2 regions of the Propionicimonas paludicola genome follow, and region 1 is predicted to be linked to the other one. Evidence: riboswitches for the same ligand, from Rfam matches in the RefSeq annotation. Region 1 holds a riboswitch; the other holds the start of a gene.
What was found. A riboswitch is a leader RNA that binds a small molecule or an ion and turns the genes downstream of it on or off. The one in region 1 is predicted to bind cobalamin.
Positions count from the first base shown of each region.

Region 2: it holds a riboswitch for cobalamin, as region 1 does, so the genes downstream of both, cobI (precorrin-2 C(20)-methyltransferase) here and ATK74_RS10325 (terpene cyclase/mutase family protein) in region 1, are expected to answer to the same signal.

Region 1 covers NZ_PDJC01000001.1:2,212,400-2,215,792, reverse strand. Annotated here, with positions in the region: gene ATK74_RS10325 (terpene cyclase/mutase family protein) at 1-1,550, opposite strand, end outside; cobalamin riboswitch at 1,635-1,775, opposite strand; gene ATK74_RS10320 (hypothetical protein) at 1,838-2,140, opposite strand; gene ATK74_RS10315 (class I SAM-dependent methyltransferase) at 2,181-2,777, opposite strand; gene truA (tRNA pseudouridine(38-40) synthase TruA) at 2,777-3,393, opposite strand, start outside.
Region 2 covers NZ_PDJC01000001.1:2,612,224-2,615,616, reverse strand. Annotated here, with positions in the region: gene cobM (precorrin-4 C(11)-methyltransferase) at 1-771, opposite strand, end outside; gene cobI (precorrin-2 C(20)-methyltransferase) at 768-1,529, opposite strand; cobalamin riboswitch at 1,556-1,687, opposite strand; gene ATK74_RS12180 (cobalamin biosynthesis protein) at 1,732-2,703, shown strand; gene ATK74_RS12175 (cobalt-precorrin-6A reductase) at 2,732-3,393, shown strand, end outside.

The DNA of each region.
Region 1 (3,393 bases):
ACCGCCGTCTGGAGACCGGAGCCGCTGGCCGTGATGCTGACCTTGATGGTCTTGCCCTTGTCAGCCTTCTTCAGCTGGTAGGTCTTCCCGGTGGCCTTCGCGATCGGCTTCCCGCTGCGGAACCAGCGGTAGCTGAACTTGTCCGGCTTCGGGGACCAGGTTCCGGTGACGACAGTCAGCTTCTTGCCCACCTTCGTGACGCCACTGATGGTCGGGCGCGGAGCCGAGGTGTAGGCCTTTGGCGGCTTCACCGAGGGAGTCGGTGCCGGGCTCGCGGTCCACGGAATGCTGCTCGGGATCCAGAGATGGGCCTCGGCCACGCCCTTGACCGGGTGCGAACTTGCCGGTCCGGTCTGGGCGTAGTCCCAGGCGCTCCAGGTGCCGGTGGCCGGGTCGAGAGTCGAGGTCCAGTAGCTCCAATAGCCCGAGCCGAAGGTGGTGTCGCAGCCGGCCGGGAACGAGCGGATCTGGCAGATCGACGGCCCGAACTGCGTGCTGAAGGTCTTCACCGAGAAGCCGGCGCTGGCCAGGGCCGCAGCGCCGGTGGCGTACGTCGTCGCGCAGCGGGTTGCCACCTGGCCATTGCCGCGGTCGACCACAACCCAGACGCCGGAGCAGGAGGTGGTCGCGGAAAGCATGGCCGGCGGCGTGCTGCCGCACGCGGCGAGCTTCAGCGACACCGTCGACAGGTTCGTCCCGCTGAGCAGCCACAGCGCCTCGGAGGTCGCCATCAGGTTGGACCGGGTGCCGCCGAGGCTGTTGGCGAACCCGCCGTCCTTCAGCTGCACTCCGGTCAGCCACGCGCGCGCGGCGGCGGACGCCGAGTCGCTGCCGACGGCGGCGAGAGCCGAACCCATCAGGCCGGTCGAGTCGACCGGGGAGTAGTTGTCCCAGTAGCCGGCACCGGTCTGGTGATCGGTCGCCCAGCTGATGGCGTCGCTGAGCGCGGACTGCTCGGCCTTCGAGTCGGCGATGGCCCGCAGCGCGATGATGGCCAGCGCCGTCGAGTCGGGATCGTTCTGGCCGAAGGAGCCATCCTTGTTCTGCTGGGAGAGCAGTCGGGTGACCATGCTGTCGGGGATCGTGGCGCCGGTTCGGTCGAGCGCGATCAGGGCCAGCGCCTGCGAGAACGGGTAGCCACCGACGTCGCCATTGCTGGGCAGGTTCTTGGTGATCGCCGCGACCAGGTTCTGCTTGGCGAACTTCGTCGGGTTCAGGCCGAGGGCGTCGACGGCGATAGCGAGCTTGGCGGCCGCTGCGGGCTTGCCCTTGATGTAGCTCTGCGCTTGGCCTTCGAGGTGGCTCACCAGAGTCCGCAGCGGGGCGGCGTAGGTGCACTGGCCGGTGCCGGCCAGACCGAGGGCCGAATCGATGTTGCTGCTGGTCTGGCTCTTGCTCGGAAGATGAGTGGCCACATAGTTCGCAGCGGAGTTGGTGGCGACGTCGGCCATGTCGGCGACGGCCAAGGGGGCAGGGGCGGCGACGAGGCCGACCAGGGCGACGGCTACTGCAGACCCGGCAGCCAGCCATCGACGGAGAGTATGGAACACCTAGGAGTCCTTTCGCGCGGGGCAAATGAGGACTCCGGCCCACAACAGGCGCGTCCGGCTCACCCCGTATGCCTCGACGGGTTGATGTTGAGCCAAAACCAGGCGGGCATTCCGACTTGGCCGGTGAAAGCCGGCGTCACGGCTGCGGGTCAGTCCCGGATTCTCACCGGGTTCCCCCACATTGGTTCAGGTGGTGAAACCATAACTCAGATCCGGCCGGGTGCCGAGTGGGGGCAGGCAAAACGGGCACCGGCGAACCGGTGCCCGTCTCAGGTGGTGGGGGTGGGTCAGGCTTGTGGCTTGTCCTCGCCGTCGATCAGACCTTTGATTGCATTGGTGGCCTCGTCGGCCGCCTTCTTGGCATTCTCGGGGAAGTCCGCGGCGAAGTCCTTGACCGCCGTGGTGGCGTCGTCTGCGAACTTCTTCGCATTCTCCGGGAGGTCTCCAGCCAGATCCTTGGCCTTCTCCACGGCCTCGCCGGTGAAGTCCTTAGCCTTGTCAAAGGCGTCTTCGGCGAAGTCGCCGGCCTTCTCGCCGAACTCCTTGGCCTTGCCGATCAGGCCGCCCAGGAAGCCTTCGGTGTCACTCATGATGGACCTCAATTCTTGATGTGGCGAATCTAGTCCAATTCTAGGCGGCCTGACGAACCTCCAGAAGGCGGAAGCCCTTCGCACTGCCGATCCGTTGACAATCGAAGCCCGAGTCGTTGAGCCAGACCTGCAGCGAGTCGGCGCCGAGGTTGCGTCCGACCACCAAGACGGCGCGTCCGGCCGGAGTCAGCCGGGGCAGCCAGGTCAGCAGCAACTCGTGCAGGGCCTGCTTGCCGATCCGGATCGGTGGGTTCGACCAGATCTCGTCGTAGCGGACGTCCGGATCGACCTGATCAGGCAGCAGCGGACGCACCCGGTCGGCGACCTCGTGATGGCGGGCATTCTCGGCGGTCAGGGCCAGGGCCCGTTCGTTGACGTCCACGGCGTCCACCGAGACGCCGGGGACGGCGCTGGCCAGCGCGATCGCCAAGACGCCGTAGCCGCAGCCCAGATCCAGGGCGCGAGTGGCGTCGGTCGGTGGGATCACCTCGCGGAGCAGCACCGCCGTGCCCTGATCCAGGCTGTCGTAGGAGAAGACGCCGTCGGCGGTGGTGAACTCCCAGTCGGTGTCCCAGAAGTGGGCAGTGATCTGCCGACGGTGCTCCGGAGTTGTCGGGGTGTGGAAGTAGTGGCTCATCAGTCCTCCAGGCTGCGTCGGGCCTTGGCTTGGCTCACTCGGGCGGCCAGCTCGTCATCGCTGGGGTAGCCGACCTGCTCCAGGACCAGGCCGTGGGCGGGCATCACCGGCACTTCGCCGCTGCGCTGGTCGGCGGCCAGCAGCCCGGCCAGCCAGTCGGGGCTGCGCCGTCCGGTGGCCACCTCGACCAGGGCTCCGGTCAGCGAGCGGACCATCGAGTGACAGAACGCGTCGGCCCGGACGTGCAGCTCCACCCGTCCGTCCGGGAGCCGGTGGGCGGCCAACTGCTGCAGCTCGCGGACGCTGGTGGCACCTTCGCGGAACCGGCAGAAGGCCACGAAGTCGTGCAGGCCGAGCAGCGGCTGAGCGGCCCGGTTCAGCAACTCGAGGTCGAGCGGCTGCTTGACTCGGGCCGTGGTGAAGCGATCCAGCGGGTCCAGGTCGGCGTCGGCGAGTCGATAGACGTAGTGCCGCCAGATCGCGGCGAATCGGGCGTCGAAGCCGTCCGGGGCGATCGAGACTCGCCGGACGGTCACATCCTCGGGCAGGGCGGCCCGCAGCCGGCGCTGAAGGGTCGCGACCACGGCGTCCGGATCGGGCAGGTCGAGGTCGAGGT
Region 2 (3,393 bases), 400 kb from region 1:
CCGGAACTCGTGCCGGAAGCCGGGGTGATACAGGTGGCTGCGGGTGGTCGAGGTCTCGGCCAGGGCCGGGCCAACCAGCACCACGGTGTGCTTCCACAGCTTGTGTTCGCGCATGGTCGCCGACAGCTCGTCCAGCCGGCAGCGCAGCAGCAGCTGGTCGGGCCAGCTGACCCGGTAGCCGACGATGCAGGGGGTGTCGGCCGGGTAGCCGCCGGCCATCAGTTCGGCCTGGAGCACCTTGTTGCGGGCTGCGGACAGGTACAGCGCCATGGTGGCGCCGTGGGCCGCGAAGCCGCGGACGGTCTCCCGGTCCGGCATCGGGGTCCGGCCACCCTCCAGCCGGGTCAGGATCAAGCTCTGGGATACCTCCGGGACGGTGATCTCGGCGTCGGCGACCGCGGCGGCCGCCGAGAACGCCGAGACTCCGGGGATCGTCCGGTGGGCGATACCGAGCTGGTCGCAGACCCGGCGCTGCTCGGCCGTGGCGCCGTAGATGCTCGGATCGCCGGTGTGCACCCGGGCCACCAGCAGGCCCTCGTCGCGGGCCCGTTCGTACAGCGGAGTGATCTCCTCCAGCGAGGCGCTAGCCGAGTCGACCAGCAGCGCACCGGGCTTGAGGTTGGCCACGATTCCAGCATCGACAAGGCTGGACGCCCAGATCACGATGTCGGCCGCGGCGATCACCGCGGCCCCGCGGACGGTGATCAGGTCGGACGCGCCCGGCCCGGCCCCGACGAAGACCACCTCGCCGGCGGGGGTGGCGGCGCTCACAGCCGACCGCCGATGCCGTCCCGGGCTCCGACGATCTGGACCGTGGAGAAGTAGGGCGCGCTGGCTTCGGTCACCTCGGCCAGCGGGGTGACTGTCTGGTCCGCACGGCCGAGGTTCACCCCGAGGACGCCGTCCCGGCCGGACGCGGCCACCACGGCGCGCAGCTCGGCCAGCTGGCGTCCGCCCTTGTAGGCGACCACGGTGTCGGAGTGGGCTAGCGCCTCGCGGACGGTCTCCAGGCCGGCCGTGGCCGGCACCAGAGTGAGCGACTCGGTACCCTCGACCAGCGGCGTCCGGCTGGCCGCGGCGAGAGCTTGCATGGCAGTGATGCCCGGCACGACCGACACGTCAACGCCGGGCATCACTGCCTGTACTTGGGCGGCGAGGTAGGAGAACGTCGAGTAGACGCTCGGATCGCCGACGGTGGCGAAGGCGACCGTGGTCGCCCCCGCGGAGAAGGCATCGACCGCCGCCTGGGCGGAGGCCTGCCAGGATTCGGTGCGCGCGCGGCCGACGCCACGCCGCTGGGCCATGCTGAACGGGATTCGGCGCAGCTTGGTCGCGGCTTCAGGGCAGGCGGCCAGGACGATCTGCTCGGCGCGTCCAGCTGCGTCCGCGCTGGCTTCGGTGGCCGGCACCAGGATCACGTCCGCCCGCTGCAGGACGGCGACCGCCTTCACGGTGATGAGTTCCGGGTCGCCAGGACCCACGCCTACCCCGACCAGGGTAGGCGTCGGGGGAGCAGGCGTTGCCGCCATGGAGCCTCCTCAGGTTTCCGCGCCCGATGTGTTGCTCGGCAGCGAGGCGAGTTCCTGGCTCCCGGAATCGCTTCCGGTCACAGTGGCGGGACCGCCCCGGACTCGCCCACTAGGGGCTCACCGGAGTTCCTGCGCTGATCGCTGCGGGGCTCAGTCTGGCACACTCGGCGGCACCGGATTTACCAGCGGCGAGGGAGTGGGCATGGCGCGGACGGGTGTCCTGACGGCCGCCGGACTGATGCTCGGCTGGCTGGCCGATCAGGCGTTCGGCGATCCGCAGCGCGGCCATCCGGTCGCTGGCTTTGGCCGTGTGGCTACGGCTTATGAGCGAGTGAGCTATGCCGACCGGCGAACCAACGGGGTGCTCAACGAGGTCGTCCTGGTCGGTGCCGTCACCGGACTGGGGGTGGCGCTGAGTTCCGGCGCGCGGCGTCCTTTCGCACGAGTGTGCATGACCGCGCTGGCCACCTGGACGGTGCTCGGCGGACGTTCGCTGGCCCGCGAGGCCGAGGCCGTGGCCGCCCATCTGGCCGCCGATGATCTACCTGCGGCCCGGGAGCAGGTCAGCCATCTGGTGAGCCGCGATACGCAGGCACTGGACGCCGATGGGGTGGCCCGGGCCGCCCTGGAATCGGTGGCCGAGAACACCTCCGACGCCGTGGTGGCCCCGCTGTTCTGGGGGGCCGTGGCCGGGATTCCGGGGCTGCTGGCCTACCGGGCCATCAACACCCTGGACGCCATGGTCGGCTACCGCAACGACCGCTACGGCAACTTCGGCTGGGCCGCCGCGAAGCTGGACGACCTGGCCAACTGGCTGCCGGCCCGGCTGGCCGGAGCCCTGGCCGTGGTCGCCGCGCCGGTGGTCGGCGGGGAGCCGAGCCAGGCCGTCCGGGCGATCGTCGAGCAGTCCGGGGCGCACCCCAGCCCGAACGGCGGGGTGGTCGAGGCCGGCTTCGCCGGAGCCCTCGGGGTGCGGATCGGCGGACGCAACAGCTACGACGGCGTCGTGGAGGATCGCGGCGAGCTCGGCTACGGGTCGGCGCCCACGCCGTCCGATCTGGTCCGGGCGAACCGGCTGGCGCTGGCGGTCTCGGCCGGATCGGTGCTGGTCAGCGCCGGATTGGCCGCGCTGGTGCATCGAGGCCGGCTGCCGCAGGTGAGGCGACACCGGTGACGGCCAGTCCGGAGTCGAGGCGACTGCGGTGAGCGTCCTGCTGCTCGGTGGCACGGCCGAGGCCCGGGCCCTGGCCGATGTCCTGGTCGGCCAGGGGATCGACGTGGTCAGTTCGCTGGCCGGGGCGCTGGCCTCGGTGCGCCTGCCGCCCGGGCAGGTCCGGGTCGGCGGCTTCGGCGGCGCGGACGGCCTGGCCGACTACCTGCGCGAGCGCCTCATCGAGTCCGTGATCGATGCCACTCACCCGTTCGCGGCCCGGATCAGCGCTCATGCGGCGCTGGCGTGTGCGGCGACGTCCACCCCGCTGCTGCGGTTGGAGCGTCCCAGCTGGGCCGAGCGCCCGGACGCGTCCGGCTGGTGCTGGGTCGATGACCTGGCCGCGGCCCGAACCGCGGCCGGCGAACGGGGCCGGCGGATCTTTCTGGCCGTGGGCCGGCAGGGCCTGGCCGAGCTGGCCGACTGGACCGATCGCACGATCGTGGCCCGGGTGGTGGAGCCGCCCGCGGTCGCGTTGCCGACCAACTGGCAGCTGGTTGCCGCGCGCGGCCCGTTCTCGGTGGCCGAGGAGCGCGCCCTGTTCGCCGGGCACCGGGTCGAGGTGCTGGTGGCCAAGGACTCCGGCGGGCCGACCACGGCCAAGCTGGACGCTGCCGCCGAACTCGGGGTGGCCGTGGTGATGGTGCGCCGTCC